DNA from 3 places in the Phytobacter sp. V69 genome. Region 1 is predicted to be linked to each of the others. Evidence: predicted binding sites of a transcription regulator. Region 1 holds the regulator's gene; each other region holds the start of a gene.
What was found. Region 1 encodes ArgR, which controls arginine synthesis, uptake and breakdown. Its sites were predicted from a motif close to ANTGAATAAAAATACANT; they were not measured.
Positions count from the first base shown of each region.

Region 2: argA (amino-acid N-acetyltransferase) is a predicted target of ArgR. The motif match lies at 1,629-1,646, and genes of this name have one in related genera.
Region 3: argC (N-acetyl-gamma-glutamyl-phosphate reductase) is a predicted target of ArgR. The motif match lies at 2,494-2,511, and genes of this name have one in related genera.

Region 1 covers NZ_CBFFRL010000002.1:20,651-25,879, forward strand. The annotation lists gene ACSZPU_RS00525 (NAD-dependent succinate-semialdehyde dehydrogenase) at 1-992, shown strand, start outside; gene ACSZPU_RS00530 (barstar family protein) at 1,039-1,305, shown strand; gene yhcN (peroxide/acid stress response protein YhcN) at 1,368-1,631, opposite strand; gene yhcN (peroxide/acid stress response protein YhcN) at 1,728-1,991, opposite strand; gene argR (transcriptional regulator ArgR) at 2,358-2,828, opposite strand; gene mdh (malate dehydrogenase) at 3,233-4,171, shown strand; gene degS (outer membrane-stress sensor serine endopeptidase DegS) at 4,255-5,229, opposite strand, start outside.
Region 2 covers NZ_CBFFRL010000006.1:17,799-23,027, reverse strand. The annotation lists tRNA gene ACSZPU_RS01785 (tRNA-Met) at 1-26, shown strand, start outside; gene amiC (N-acetylmuramoyl-L-alanine amidase AmiC) at 199-1,452, opposite strand; gene argA (amino-acid N-acetyltransferase) at 1,679-3,010, shown strand; gene recD (exodeoxyribonuclease V subunit alpha) at 3,070-4,905, opposite strand; gene recB (exodeoxyribonuclease V subunit beta) at 4,902-5,229, opposite strand, start outside.
Region 3 covers NZ_CBFFRL010000019.1:8,906-14,134, reverse strand. The annotation lists gene ppc (phosphoenolpyruvate carboxylase) at 1-1,022, opposite strand, end outside; gene argE (acetylornithine deacetylase) at 1,295-2,446, opposite strand; gene argC (N-acetyl-gamma-glutamyl-phosphate reductase) at 2,619-3,623, shown strand; gene argB (acetylglutamate kinase) at 3,639-4,415, shown strand; gene argH (argininosuccinate lyase) at 4,517-5,229, shown strand, end outside.

The sequences.
Region 1 (5,229 bases):
CCCCGTGGAATTTCCCGATGGCGATGCTGACCCGTAAGCTGGGACCGGCGTTAGCCGCAGGGTGTACGGGGGTCATTAAACCCGCCAATAACACCCCGCTCAGTGCCTTTGCGCTACTGGCGCTGGCGAAAAAGGCTGGTGTGCCGGACGGTGTGCTCAATGCGGTTGCCGGGAATACGCCGCAAATCAGCGATGCGATCATGGCGAGTCACGAGGTACGTAAAATCTCCTTTACCGGTTCCACTGCCGTGGGCAAAACGCTGGTGCGTAACGCGGCGGAAACTATGAAAAAGGTGTCGATGGAATTAGGCGGCAATGCGCCTTATATCGTTTTTGACGATGCCGATATCGATGCCGCCGTGAAAGGCGCGGTTGCTAACAAGTTTCGTAACGCCGGGCAGGTGTGCGTCAGCGTTAACCGCTTCTATATTCACGAATTCGTGTATGACGATTTCACCCAAAAACTGTCCGCAGCGGTCAGCGCCCTTAAGGTCGGTAACGGGATGGAGGAGGGGGTTATCGTCGGGCCGCTGATCGAGTCTTCTGCGGTAGATAAAGTCCGCGAGCACGTAGAGGATGCCGTCACAAAAGGCGCGAAGGTTCTGGCGGGCGGTAAAGCGCATACGCTGGGGGGAAATTTCTGGCAACCCACCGTACTGGGGGATTGCAGCGATGGAATGAAGCTGGCAAACGAAGAGACCTTTGGCCCGGTCGCTGCCTGTTTTCGCTTTTCCACCGAAGATGAGGTTATTCAGCGTGCGAATGCTACCCCGTTTGGGCTGGCGGCCTATTTCTACACGCAAAACTTGTCCCGGGTATTTCGCGTATCCCAGGCGATTGAAAGTGGAATGATTGGTATCAACGAGTGTGCGGTATCCACGGAGCTGGGGCCATTCGGCGGCGTAAAAGAGTCCGGGCTCGGGCGTGAGGGATCGGTGCTGGGGTTGGATGAGTTTCTGGAAGTCAAAACCCTGCATCTTGGGGGATTATAACTCTGCCGGGCGGCGTAAGTCGCCCTATTGGGCTGGATGACGGACAATGAATATCTATACCTTCGATTTTGCTGAGATAGACAATCAAAGTACCTTCTATCGCGAATTTTCCCGCCGGTTTGCTCTCGATCGAGAAAAAGTCACCGATCTGGATTCATTGTGGAAGGTGGTGACGGAAACATTGCCGTTGCCGGTCGAAATTGAATTCATTCATCTGAGCGAAAGACGGCGGCGGCGTTTCGGCGCATTGATCCTGCTATTTGATGAAGCAGAGGAAGAGCTGCAAGGGCAGCTGCGTTTTAACGTGCATTAACGCAGCGCGTAAAAAAAGCCCCCGACAGGCGGGGGCAAGTCGTCGGACTAGACGACGAGGGTTTATTTGTAGAGTTCCGCCGTTGCATGCCAGGTGTCGCCTTCCTGGAGTTCGGTCACGTGGTAGGCTTTCGCACCTGCTGCGTCAGCTTTGGCAGACAGTTCTTCACGGATGCTCATTGGTGAACTTGCGGTCTGGGAGACGGATACGCTGCCCATGGACTGCATGTTTTGCGTTTGGCTGTCGGACAGTTGGGTGGCTGCGCTGGCGCCAAAAGAGATCAGTGAAGCTAAACCAAGGGCTGCGATGATTACGTTACGTTTCATTGTCTTTCTCCTCAATACTCAACGGCGAGAAGGTTTAAACCGCTATTTTTATGCCTGGTGCCGTTAAGTGATGATTACATAGGGTTGTCGGATAACTTATTTGTACAGTTCAGCAGTGGCGTGCCAGTTATCACCGGTACGTGCTTCAATGATGCGATAGGAAGATGCACCTTGTTCATCCGCTTTTTTGTTCAGTTCTGCACGCATGTCCATTGGTGAGGACGCGATGCCTCCAACGGAAACGGTACCTAATGATTCACGACTTTGCGCCTGGCCAGCGTCGATAGAGCTCGCTGCGAAAGCGCCAAATGACAGAACAGAAAGAATGCTAAGTGTTGCTACAGTTGATTTGATTTTCATGATGCTTACCTCGTCGAATCTCAATTCCTGAGGGACTTGTTTCGTGACCCTCATCACAAAATCAAGTATACACTAATAACGTGTAAAATTAATACCGGGCTAATTATTTCCATTGTAAGTAAGTGGTAAAGAAACCTTTTTTTATAGCCAAAAAGGCATAAAAAACGGCTGATTTTGAAGCGGTGATTATTTTTTATATATATAAATCAAAGGAATGATGTTCTTTGATTTTTCGTGCGGAAACATTCATTGCGTGAATGAAATGAGACAGAAATTCGCACATTGTGTTAAAAGTAAGCGCAGGAAAGAGAGAAAAAGGACTATCAGAAGGGATTTCCCCGACGCTGTGCCGGGGGAAAAGAGAGGTTAAAGCTCTTGTTCGAACAGAACGAGGATAGCTTCGTAAAGCTCTTTGACCGTAAAACCGTTCGCCGGGGTAGTGAAAATGGTATCGTCACCGGCAATGGTGCCCAGAATACCTTCCGCTTTGCCCAGTGAGTCCAGCAAACGTGCAATCAACTGCGCCGCGCCAGGGCTGGTATGAATAACCACGACCGCGTCGTTGTAGTCAATATCAAGCACCAGGTTTTTGAGCGGGCTGGAGGTGGTCGGAACGCCCAGTTCGACGGGCAGACAGTAAACCATCTCCATTTTGGCGTTGCGCGTACGCACCGCACCGAATTTAGTCAGCATACGGGAGACTTTGGACTGATTGATATTGTCAAAGCCTTGCTCTTGCAACGCCAGGACAATCTCTCCCTGAGAACTAAATTTCTCTTCTTTAAGTAGCGCTTTAAACGCTTTAACTAATTCTTCTTGTTTTGCCGAGCTTCGCATAAGTCACCCGTATTAAGGCCGTGAAAACTACATTATTATGCACATGGATGAATTTTTATGCAAATAATCTACTGTGGAAATAACTCAAATATTGTTATGGGTCGCGCAAAATCTATCAAAATGCGTGATATGAACCCACTGTGCCATGTGTCGCAAATTCAAGCAAAAGTAAAATAAATGTTACTAGAATGATATTGTTTAGATGGATATCAGAGCTATATTGTAAACTCTCAGTGTTAGTTGCTTAGTTTGCCGGTCTTACAGCGGTAAAGCCCATTATAATATTTTAAAAGCGCGCCACGCCGCAGAATTTTGGCTGGCTCGTTGCCATAATTATCAGGGTGAATTAAGGTCGCCGCAATGGAGTAACAAAATATTTAGCTAACCATAATAAGGAGTTTATGATGAAAGTTGCAGTCCTCGGCGCAGCTGGCGGCATCGGCCAGGCGTTAGCTCTACTACTTAAAACTCAACTGCCTTCAGGTTCAGAACTCTCGCTTTACGATATTGCTCCCGTAACCCCTGGGGTTGCCGTTGACCTCAGTCATATTCCTACTGCTGTGAAAATAAAAGGTTTTTCCGGAGAAGATGCGACGCCTGCGCTGCACGGTGCGGACGTGGTACTGATTTCCGCCGGCGTGGCGCGTAAGCCGGGTATGGATCGCTCCGATCTGTTCAATGTGAATGCCGGCATTGTGAAAAACCTGGTCACGCAAATTGCAAAAACCTGCCCTAAAGCCTGTATTGGCGTGATCACTAACCCGGTTAACACCACGGTGGCGATTGCGGCAGAAGTGCTGAAAAAAGCCGGTGTGTATGACAAGAACAAACTGTTTGGCGTGACGACGCTGGATATCATTCGCTCCAATACCTTTGTCGCTGAGCTGAAAGGCAAGCTGCCGGGTGATGTTGAAGTGCCGGTAGTCGGTGGTCATTCAGGCGTGACCATTCTGCCGCTGTTATCGCAAATTCCGGGTGTCAGCTTCTCTGAACAGGAAATTGCCGATCTGACCAAACGGATTCAGAACGCGGGTACTGAGGTGGTCGAAGCGAAGGCGGGTGGCGGGTCTGCAACCCTCTCCATGGGCCAGGCGGCCGCGCGTTTTGGTCTGTCACTGGTGCGTGCGCTGCAGGGCGAAAAAGGCGTTGTAGAATGTGCCTATATTGAAGGTGATGGCCTGTATGCCCGCTTCTTCTCTCAGCCGCTGCTGTTAGGTAAAAATGGTATCGAAGAACGCCAGGCGATTGGCAAATTAAGCGCTTTCGAACAACAGGCGCTGGAAGGGATGCTGGATACCCTGAGAAAAGATATTCAGCTCGGCGAGGATTTCGTCAATAAGTAATTTTCGCCGCCGCCTGGAATGCCGTTTGCCGCCAGGGACGTGCAAAAAAACCGGAGTTCATTGAGCTCCGGTTTTTATCGCACTTAGTTGGTTGCCGGGTATTCCTGTATCGTGACCTGCAGCTTGAGTTTCTTTTCATCACGCATCACTTCGACTGGAATGACCGATCCTGGACGAATTTCTGCAACCTGGTCCATGGTTTCCAGCGCGGAGACCGCCGGTTTACCGTTCACGCTAACAATCACATCATTCACCTGAATACCTGCCTGGGCGGCTGGACCATCTGGTGAGACTTCATTAACCACAATCCCCTGAATCTGATCGATAGCGCCACCCTGGGCATGCATTGGCGCGATTTCTCGCCCGCCGATACCGATATAACCGCGGATCACTCGTCCATCGCGAATCAGCTTATCCATGATTTTCGTCGCGAGCTGGAAGGGAATTGCAAAGCCGATACCTTCCGGTGTCTCGCCATCGTTGCTCTTGTCAAACGACAGGGTGTTGATCCCCATCAGCTCACCCAGCGAGTTCACCAGTGCGCCGCCGGAGTTGCCGTGGTTGATGGAGGCGTCCGTTTGCAGGAAATTCTGTCGCCCGGTCGGGTTCAGGCCAATTCGCCCGGTGGCGCTGATGATCCCCTGGGTGATGGTCTGCCCCAGGTTATACGGGTTGCCAATGGCCAGCACCACGTCGCCGATGTGCGGGACGCGACGCGCATTGATCGGAATCACCGGCAGGCCGCCTGTGGCGTTAATTTTCAGTACCGCGAGGTCCGTGAGTGAATCGGATCCGACCAGAAGTGCTTCAAAGACGCGCCCATCCTGCAAGGCGACGATAATCTGGTCCGCATCATTGATGACGTGCTTGTTGGTAACGATATAGCCACGCTGGTCCATGATCACACCGGAACCTAATGTACGGATTTCCAGGCGATTGTGGGATGAGGTGTTCATACCGCGGTTGTAGACGTAGACGACCGCTGGCGCGGCGCGACGTACCGCCGAGTTGTAGCTGGCGGGCGTTTCATCGGTGCTGTCGAATTGCTGCGAGGTCAG
Region 2 (5,229 bases), on a different contig from region 1:
CGGTTCAAATCCGGCCCCCGCAACCAATACAATGGACACCCTAACGGGTGTTTTTTTGTTTTTATTCTTCAGCATTCACGCTGCGCCATTGTTGGCTGCCCTCATTCACCCCAGTCACGTACTTATTTACGCTCCTGGGGATTCATTCCGTTGCCGCCTCGGCGCAACCTGAGTGATTCGAACAACATCCTTAAAAAGCTAGCCTCTTCTTGCCAGCGTTGCGCCATCGGCAAAGTACGCCTTAATCCCTGCCAGAATAGACTCAGCCACCTCTTGCTGGAATTTCGCGGTCTTGAGCTTACGCTCCTCTTCCACGTTACTGATAAACGCGGTTTCGACGAGGATCGATGGAATATCCGGTGCTTTCAGCACCGCAAACCCGGCCTGCTCGACGCTGTTCTTATGCAGATTATTGATGCTACCCAGTTTCCCCAGCACTGCTTTACCAAATTTCAGGCTGTCATTGATGGTCAGCGACTGCACCATATCGAACATCGTGTGATCGAGATAGCGATCGCCGCTCTTGCTGACCCCACCGATTAAGTCGGAGGCGTTCTGCGTTTCCGCCAGATATTTCGCCGCCGTGCTGGTCGCCCCTTTGGTTGAAAGGGCGAAGACCGATGAGCCGCTCGGCTGGCGGCTGGTGAACGCGTCCGCATGAATAGAAACAAACAGGTCGGCGCGCTGCTTCTGCGCTTTGGCGACACGCACTTTCAGCGGGATGAACACATCCTCATTGCGCGTCATGTAGGCTTTCATATTGCCTTCCTGCTCGATAAGCGCACGCAGGCGACGGGCGATTTGCAGCACCACATCTTTTTCCCGGGTCCGGTATTTACCGATAGCGCCCGAATCCTCACCGCCATGTCCCGGATCGAGCATAATCACGATCGGGCGATCTCGCCCTGCTTTCCCCGGCTGCGGCCCGCTTTGCGCAGGAGGCACCTGTTTTTCCAGGTCACCCTGGTTGTAATCTTCCAGCAACGCCAGCAGCGGATCCTGCACATCTTTCGCATTCGCCGGATAGAGATCCATCACCAGACGTTCTTTAAATCCAGCCACCGGCGCAAGGGCAAAGAGCTGCGGTTTAATATCCTGCTTAAGCTCGAACACCATACGCACCGTTTTCGGATCGAACTGCCCAACGCGTGCCGATTTAATAAAAGGATCGTCGTCGCGGATTTGCGTGCCCATGCCTTTCAGAACAGAGTTCAGGTTGACGTCTTCAATATCCACAACCAGGCGATCCGGATTGCTGAGCGCAAACTGGCGATATTTCAGCACGTGGTTAGACTCAACGGTGACGCGAGTATAGGTTGACGCAGGCCAGACGCGTACCGCCACCACCTGACTGACGGCAGCGAGACCGACCTGACTCACGCTCAATAACCACATAGCGCCCGCCCCTTGTAACAATCCGCGGCGGCTCAGCCTTGATTGACTTCCCGACATGCTTCTCCCGAGCAAAAAAGGTGAAATACTTAATAAACGTCAGATTTGACCGAAAACTTTAACGAATGACGCATAAACTGTCATCAATAAAAGGGTAAACATACGCAATACATGCTTCGGGAGGCAGGTATTATTCTTTGTCAAAGACGCATTTATGGCTTGCACCGGGCGCCATAAAAGAATAAAAATACATTTTTTACGAATAATCATGCAGTGAGGGTAGGCCGTGGTAAAGGAACGCAGAACCGAACTGGTACAGGGATTTCGCCATTCTGTTCCCTATATTAATACCCATCGGGGAAAAACGTTTGTCATTATGCTCGGCGGCGAAGCCATTGAGCATGAAAACTTTTCCAGCATTGTCAGCGACATAGGCTTACTCCACAGTCTGGGCATTCGCCTGGTGGTGGTGTATGGAGCACGCCCGCAGATTGACGCTAATCTTGCCGCGCATAAGCACGAGCCGCTCTATCACAAGCATATCCGCGTAACGGATGCCAAAACGCTTGAGCTGGTAAAACAGGCTGCCGGTCTGCTGCAGCTGGACATTACCGCCCGCCTTTCCATGAGCCTGAACAATACGCCACTGCAGGGTGCGCACATCAACGTGGTGAGCGGCAACTTCATTATCGCTCAGCCGCTGGGCGTAGACGAAGGCGTCGACTACTGCCACAGCGGACGTATCCGTCGTATCGATGAAGACGCGATTCATCGTCAGTTAGACAGCGGCGCGATTGTGCTGCTGGGGCCGGTTGCAGTGTCCGTGACCGGCGAAAGCTTCAACCTCACCTCGGAAGAGATTGCGACACAGTTGGCCATCAAGCTGAAAGCAGAGAAGATGATCGGCTTTTGCTCGTCGCAGGGTGTCTACAACGAAGACGGGCAGATTGTCTCCGAGATGTTCCCGAACGAAGCGCAGTCGCGGGTGGAATCCCTCGAAGAAGAAGGCGATTACCATTCCGGTACAGTGCGCTTCCTGCGCGGTGCCATGAAGGCCTGCCGCAGTGGCGTGCGCCGCAGCCATCTGATCAGTTATCAGGAAGATGGTGCGCTGTTACAAGAGTTGTTCTCTCGCGACGGTATCGGCACGCAGATTGTGATGGAGAGTGCAGAGCAGATTCGCCGCGCCACCATTAACGATATCGGCGGTATTCTTGAGCTGATTCGCCCACTGGAGCAGCAGGGTATTCTGGTGCGCCGTTCACGCGAACAGTTGGAGATGGAGATCGATAAATTCACCGTGATTCAGCGCGATAACCTGACCATCGCCTGTGCGGCGCTCTATCCGTTCCAGGAAGAGAAAATAGGTGAAATGGCCTGCGTGGCGGTTCACCCGGACTACCGCAGCTCATCGCGCGGCGAGGTTTTACTCGAGCGTATTGCCGCTCAGGCGAAGCAGATGGGTCTGAGCAAACTCTTCGTGCTCACCACCCGCAGCATCCACTGGTTCCAGGAGCGCGGCTTTACGCCGGTGGATATTGATTCCCTGCCGGAAAGTAAAAAAGAGATGTACAACTATCAGCGTCGTTCAAAAGTGCTGATGGCAGATTTGGGGTAAGTCGAACGGTTGCCCCCATCGCAGAGATGAGGGCTCCGTTCTAATCGTTTCAACGATATCTACATCGTTGCAAAAATGTCATTCAGCCCGCTGCGTCTTTCGGTTCGCGTGGCAATCGCCTGCGCCAGAATGCGCTCATCGGCATACAGCGACAGCTGCTTTTTCGCACGGGTAATCGCGGTATAGACCAACTCTCTTGTCACCACCGGCACAACCTGCCCCGGCAAAATCAGCGCCGCATGATCAAACTCCGAGCCCTGCGATTTATGTACCGTCATGGCCCATGCGGTGTCGTGTTCCGGCAAACGGCTGGGCTGCACGGATTTCATGCTGCCGTCCGGTAACGGGAACCAGACGCGAATACCCTGCTCCTGTTCAAGCGCAATACCGATATCGCCGTTAAACAGCCCCAGCGACGCGTCATTGCGCGTGATCATCACCGGCCTGCCGTGATACCAGCGAGAATGCGCCGGGCGGATCATACGCCGCTGCCGAACAAGCGCCTGCTCGATACGCTCGTTCAGCCCGCTCACGCCAAATGGCCCTTCACGCAACGCACACAGCAGCTGATATTCACCGAACGCGGTGATGACATCCTGCGGCTGCGCTCCTTCGCGCACCAGCGCCAGAAAACGGCCATAGCCTGCCAGCGCATCCTCGATCATGCTCTGATAATCTTCGCTGCTTTGCAGGTGTTTGCTTTCGATATCGCTAAATCCCTGGCTCAGCACGGCGCGCGACGCGGCTTTATCGCCACGGTTAACCGCCGCCGCCAGTTGCCCTATGCCCGAATCACTGCCGAAGCGATAGCTTTTTTGCAGCAGACACAGGCTGTCACGCAACGCACTGGCCGAAGAGCCTTCACCAGCAGGAACTGTGGTGCCCGTAATCCGCGACAGCTGCGCGGCACGCTCCGGGGTGAAGCCTTTGTTGACCCACGCGCAAATGTCGCCCAGCACCGCCCCGGCTTCCACTGACGCCAGCTGGTCGCGGTCGCCAAGGAAAATCACCCGTGCGTGTTGCGGCAGCGCGTCAATCAAGCGCGACATCATCGGCAGGTCAATCATCGAGGCTTCATCCACCACCAGCACGTCCAGATGCAGCGGGTTTCCGGCGTGATAACGTAATCGCTGGCTGCCGGGCAGCGCGCCCAGCAGGCGGTGCAACGTACTGGCTTCATCGGGCAGCGTCGCCTTTTGCTTGTCGGTCAGCGGCAACTGACGCAATGCAGCGCCTAATGATTCCGTCAGGCGGGCAGCCGCCTTTCCGGTGGGAGCCGCAAGACTAATGCGACAGCGTGCGCCATCGGCCATTTGCACCAGCGCGGCAAGCAGCTTCGCCACCGTCGTGGTTTTCCCGGTACCCGGTCCGCCAGAAATCACCGACACGCGGCGGCGAGTCAACGCAACTGCCGCCGCCACCTTCTGCCAGTTAATGTCATCAGACGGCGGAAACAGTTCGTTCAGCGCCTGTTGCAGACGGACTTCGTCGACCACCAGCGGCTGATTCACCTCAGCAAAAAAGGTGGCAATGCTGCGTTCATTGCACCACATACGGTTCAGGTAAAGGCGGTCTGCGACGAGGATCATCGGCGTTGCCGTCTCTCCCCCGCTAACCGCTGGCGAGGCCAGCAACGTCTCGCGCCAGTCAGCCGGATTTCTGGCCTCTTCATAGAGAGAAGCCAGCAACGGATGCGCTTTGGCAGGCAGGTTTTGCGCCGATAAACGTGAAAGCGGCAAGCAGACATGCCCTTCACCGGCATCAAAGCTCAGCATCGCCGCGGCCAACATCACCGCTGGTTCATCATCACCGGCAACGGTCAGAGCGAATTGCACATCCAGCGGGCGCAATATTTTCAGCTCGGCGGCCTGTTGCAGTAACGTACGCAGCATCATTGCGCCACCTCCTGGGTTTCCCCGGCAAACAGGGCATCCATCTGGCTTATCAATGCCACATCAGGCCGGGTAGTAAAGATCCCCTGCTGCGGATTGCCAGGCTCGACGCCGCGCAGGAACAGGTAAATTACGCCGCCAAAATGCTGCTCATAATCGTATCCGGCGATACGGTGGCGCAGGTAGCGATGAAGCGCCAGCGTATACAGCTGATACTGCAAATCGTAACGGTGAGACTGCATGGCGACCGCCATCGCCTCACGGGTATAGGCCTCGCTGGATTCTCCCAGCCAGTTGGATTTGTAATCCAGCAGGTAGTAACGCCCT
Region 3 (5,229 bases), on a different contig from region 1:
TTTGGCAGTCGTTGGCCTTTCAGGCGCGCTTCCAGCCAGACCTGCGTTGCCATCAGTTGGCCGCGCAGTTTTTTCATCAGATAGCGATACGGTTCCTGCGCGCCTTCGGCACCGGCCAGTTCGCGAAGCTCGTCGGTACATTCGACCATCGACAGCTCGGAGATCAGCAGTTGAATATCTTTCAGGAACAGATCGGTCGCTTTCCAGCGGCTCAGTAGCAGAACGTGACGGGTGATATCCGCGGTAACGTTCGGGTTGCCGTCGCGGTCGCCGCCCATCCAGGAGGTAAAGCGTACTGGTACGAAATCGACCGGCAGTTTGTAATTCAGGTTCTCTTCGAGCTGTTCGTTGAGCTCGCGAAGATAGTTCGGCACACCTTCCCACAGGCTGTTTTCCACCACAGCAAAGCCCCATTTGGCTTCGTCAACCGGGCTCGGGCGATGTTTACGGATTTCATCGGTATGCCAGGACTGTGCGATAAGCTGCCGCAGGCGGCGCATCAGCTGATGGCGCTCATAGTCGGCGATATCGGTGTTATCCAGCTGCTTTAAGCAGTTGTTCACTTCCACCATTTTGTGGATCAGCGTACGGCGGGTGATCTCTGTCGGGTGGGCGGTCAGCACCAGCTCCAGCGACAGCGATTCAACGGCTTTCTTGATAGTCGCTTCGTTGAGATCGGGTTGGTCTTTCAGTTTACGCAGCGTACGAGCAATCACTTCCGGGTTGTTTGCGGCTTCGCCTTTTGGCGAAATGCTGTGGTATTGCTCAGCGGTGTTGGCAAGGTTCAGAAATTGACTGAATGCGCGGGCAACCGGCAGCAGTTCATCATTGGACAGGTTCTGCAGCGTATTGAGCAGTTCCTGACGATTAACCTCGTTACCAGCACGTGAAGATTTGGACAGCTTACGGATTGTTTCGACCCTATCAAGAATGTTCTCTCCCAACGCATCCTTGATGGTATCCCCCAGCAGCTTGCCGAGCATACTGACATTACTACGCAAAGCGGAATATTGTTCGTTCATGTTAACCCAGACACCCCATCTCATTTTATTTTGTTATATCCACCGTCCTGCAACGTGAAACGGACAGATATCAGACACCGTCTTTTATAAAGCCACGTAAAACCCACGACGTCAATTGCTGCGAAATCGGTTCAGCAAACGAATAAATGGCGTGAATTTACGAAATTTAATTCGCTTTACGGCTAATAAGCGTAGCTTATGGAATTGTGAACAATGTCACTGCATTTTCTCCATGCCCCGAATGTGGGTATCCAGGGCGGTGAGGAGATAAATCAGTGCCAGCAGAAGTGATGGACCACCTGAGTGATCAATTCACGCGTGGGCTTAATAAAGCGGGTCTCAAGATATTCATCAGGCTGATGGGCCTGATTGATTGAACCCGGACCCAGTACCAGCGTCGGGCACAGCGTCTGAATGAACGGCGCTTCGGTACAGTAGTTCACCACATCAGTTTTCTCGCCGAGCAGTTTTTCCACCACTTCAACCAACTGATGATCCGGCGGGCACTCGTAGCCTGGGATCGGCGGATGCAGTTCGGAAACCGTCAGGCGGCCCGGCCAGCGCTCGCTCACGGGTGCCAGTGCTTCATTCAGTAAGCCGTCGAGATCGCTCAGCGTCATGCCTGGCAGTGGGCGGATGTCCATATGCAGTTCACAGCAGGCGCAAATACGGTTGGAAGCATCACCGCCGTGCAGGCTGCCGAGGTTCAGCGTTGGATAAGGTACGGTGAACGCATCGTAGTGATAGCGCTCTTTCAGGTTGTCACGCAGAGTCATGATGCGCCCGATGGCATCGTGCATTAGTTCAATGGCGTTTACGCCGCGCGCCGGGTCGCTGGAGTGGCCAGACTGACCCATCACACGCACCGCTGTGGAGATATGGCCTTTATGGGCGCGGATCGGTTGCAGAGACGTTGGCTCACCGATGATGGCGCAATCCGGGCGAATCGCTGTATTTTCGGAGAAATAGCGCGCACCCGCCATGCTGGTCTCTTCATCGGCGGTCGCCAGAATGTAGAGTGGCTTTTTCAGTTTCGTCACATCAACATCACGCAGCGCATCAAGAATGAAGGCGAAGAAGCCTTTCATGTCGGCGGTGCCCAGACCGTAGAGCTTATTGTCGTGCTCTGTCAGGGTGAAAGGATCGCGTGTCCAGCGCCCGTCATCGAACGGAACGGTATCGGTGTGGCCGGTCAACAGAAGTCCACCTGCGCCCTCGCCAGTACTGGCTAATAGATTAAACTTATTCCGTGTGCCGGGGACGGGCTGAACTTCCACCTTGAACCCGAGGTCGCCAAACCACCCTGCCAGCAGATTGATTAAAGAAGCATTACTTTGATCCAGTGCTTCTTCCGTTGCGCTAATGGACGGAGTGCCAATCAGGGCGCGGTAAATCTCGATAAATGGCGGCAAATTCATTTTCATTGTTGACATACCTGAGTTCGTGATAGTATCAATATTCATGCGTTAATAGTGAATAAAAATACATTAATGTTGAGCGTAAAGGAACCCATCCGGCGCCTTTACAGAGCGACGTGGGATTGATGCCGAATCACTCCCTGGCAAACTTGACGTACTAAGAAGGTAGACTGCCCCGATGTTGAACACGTTAATTGTGGGTGCCAGCGGTTACGCCGGCGCAGAGCTAGTGACCTATGTAAATCGCCATCCTCATATGAACATAACCGCTTTGACGGTTTCAGCGCAAAGTAATGATGCAGGAAAATCGGTATCTGATTTACATCCGCAGTTGAAAGGCATTGTCGACCTGCCGTTGCAGCCGATGTCAGACATCAGTGAATTCGCACAAGGCGTTGATGTGGTGTTCCTGGCGACAGCGCATGAAGTGAGTCACGACCTGGCACCACAATTCCTCGCAGCGGGTTGCGTCGTTTTCGACCTGTCTGGTGCGTTCCGTGTTAACGATCCCGCGTTCTATGAAACATTCTACGGCTTCACCCATCAGCATCCGGACCTGCTCACGCAGGCGGTATATGGCCTGGCGGAGTGGAGCACGGATGCGCTGAAAGAAGCGAATCTGATTGCCGTACCGGGTTGCTACCCGACGGCTGCACAGCTCTCCCTGAAACCGTTGATTGATGCAGGCGTGCTGGAACTGAATCAGTGGCCCGTGATTAACGCGACCAGTGGCGTAAGCGGGGCAGGGCGTAAAGCCGCTATCTCGAATAGCTTCTGTGAAGTCAGCCTGCAGCCATATGGCGTGTTCAATCACCGCCATCATCCGGAAATCACAACCCACCTGGGGGCGGACGTCATATTTACCCCGCATCTGGGCAATTTCCCGCGCGGCATTCTGGAAACCATTACCTGCCGTCTGAAGCCTGGCGTAACCCATGCTCAGGTCGCGGAAATCTTCCAGCAGGCTTATGACGATAAACCGCTGGTGCGTCTGTACGATAAAGGCGTTCCGGCGCTGAAAAATGTGGTTGGCCTGCCGTTCTGCGATATCGGGTTCGCCGTGAAGGGTGAGCACCTGATTGTAGTGGCGACCGAAGATAACTTATTAAAAGGCGCGGCTGCACAGGCAGTGCAGTGTGCCAATATTCGTTTCGGCTATGCTGAAACCCAGTCTCTTATCTAATTGAGTGCAGGCCTGATGATGAATCCATTAATTATTAAACTCGGCGGCGTACTGCTGGATAGTGAAGAAGCGCTGGAGCGTCTGTTTACCGCGCTGGTGAATTATCGCGAATCGCACCAGCGCCCGCTGGTGATTGTGCACGGCGGCGGCTGTGTAGTGGATGAGCTGATGAAACAGCTCAACCTGCCGGTGAAAAAGAAAAATGGTCTGCGCGTGACCCCGGCCGATCAAATCGACATTATTACCGGTGCGCTGGCGGGCACGGCGAACAAAACCCTGCTGGCCTGGGCGAAGAAGCACCAGATTGCTTCTGTCGGCCTGTATCTTGGCGATGGCGACAGCGTGAAAGTGACGAAGCTGGATGAAGAACTGGGCCATGTGGGTCTGGCACAGCCGGGCTCGCCGAAGCTGATTAACGCATTGTTGGATGGCGGCTTCCTGCCGGTGATGAGTTCTATCGGCGTGACCGACGAAGGTGAGCTGATGAACGTCAATGCTGACCAGGCGGCAACCGCGCTGGCGGCGACGCTGGGCGCAGACCTGATTCTGCTCTCCGACGTGAGCGGTATTCTGGATGGCAAAGGTCAGCGCATTGCCGAGATGACGGCAGCGAAAGCCGAGCAGTTAATCGCACAGGGCATTATTACCGATGGCATGATTGTGAAAGTGAATGCGGCGCTGGATGCTGCACGTACGCTGAATCGCCCGGTGGATATCGCCTCCTGGCGCCATGCGGATCAGTTACCGGCGCTGTTTAACGGCACGCCGATCGGTACACGTATTCTGGCTTAATATTTACTGCCCGGCGGCACTTCGTTTGCCGGGCCTGGAAGACCGTAGGCCGGGTAAGCGTAGCGCTACCCGGCAGAACTAACGAATAAAGGAAGCATGTTATGGCACTTTGGGGTGGGCGTTTTACTCAGGCAGCAGATCAACGGTTCAAACAGTTCAACGACTCTTTGCGCTTTGACTATCGCCTGGCGGAGCAGGATATCGTTGGCTCTGTGGCCTGGTCCAAAGCGTTGGTCACCGTGGGTGTATTAACCAACGATGAGCAACTGCAACTGGAAGACGCGCTGAATATCCTGCTGGAAGAAGTGCGTGCAAATCCGCAGCAGATCCTCGAAAGCGATGCCGAAGATATTCACAGCTGGGTGGAAGGTAAACTGATTGATAAAGTCGGCCAGTTGGGTAAAAAACTGCATACCGGGCGTAGCCGTAACGACCAGGTCGCGACCGACCTCAAACTGTGGTGCAAAGACACGGTGGCAGAGCTGTTGACGGCCAACCGTCAGTTGCAGAGCGCGCTGGTGGTGACCGCAGAAAGTAATCAGGACGCGGTGATGCCGGGTTATACCCACCTGCAGCGTGCGCAGCCGGTGACGTTTGCCCACTGGTGTCTGGCCTACGTGGAAATGCTGGCGCGTGATGAAAGCCGCCTGCAGGACACCCTGAAACGTCTGGACGTCAGCCCGTTGGGTTGTGGCGCACTGGCAGGGACGGCATACGAAATCGATCGCGAGCAGCTGGCCGGCTGGCTGGGCTTTGCTTCCGCGACCCGCAACAGTCTGGATACCGTTTCTGACCGTGACCATGTGCTAGAGCT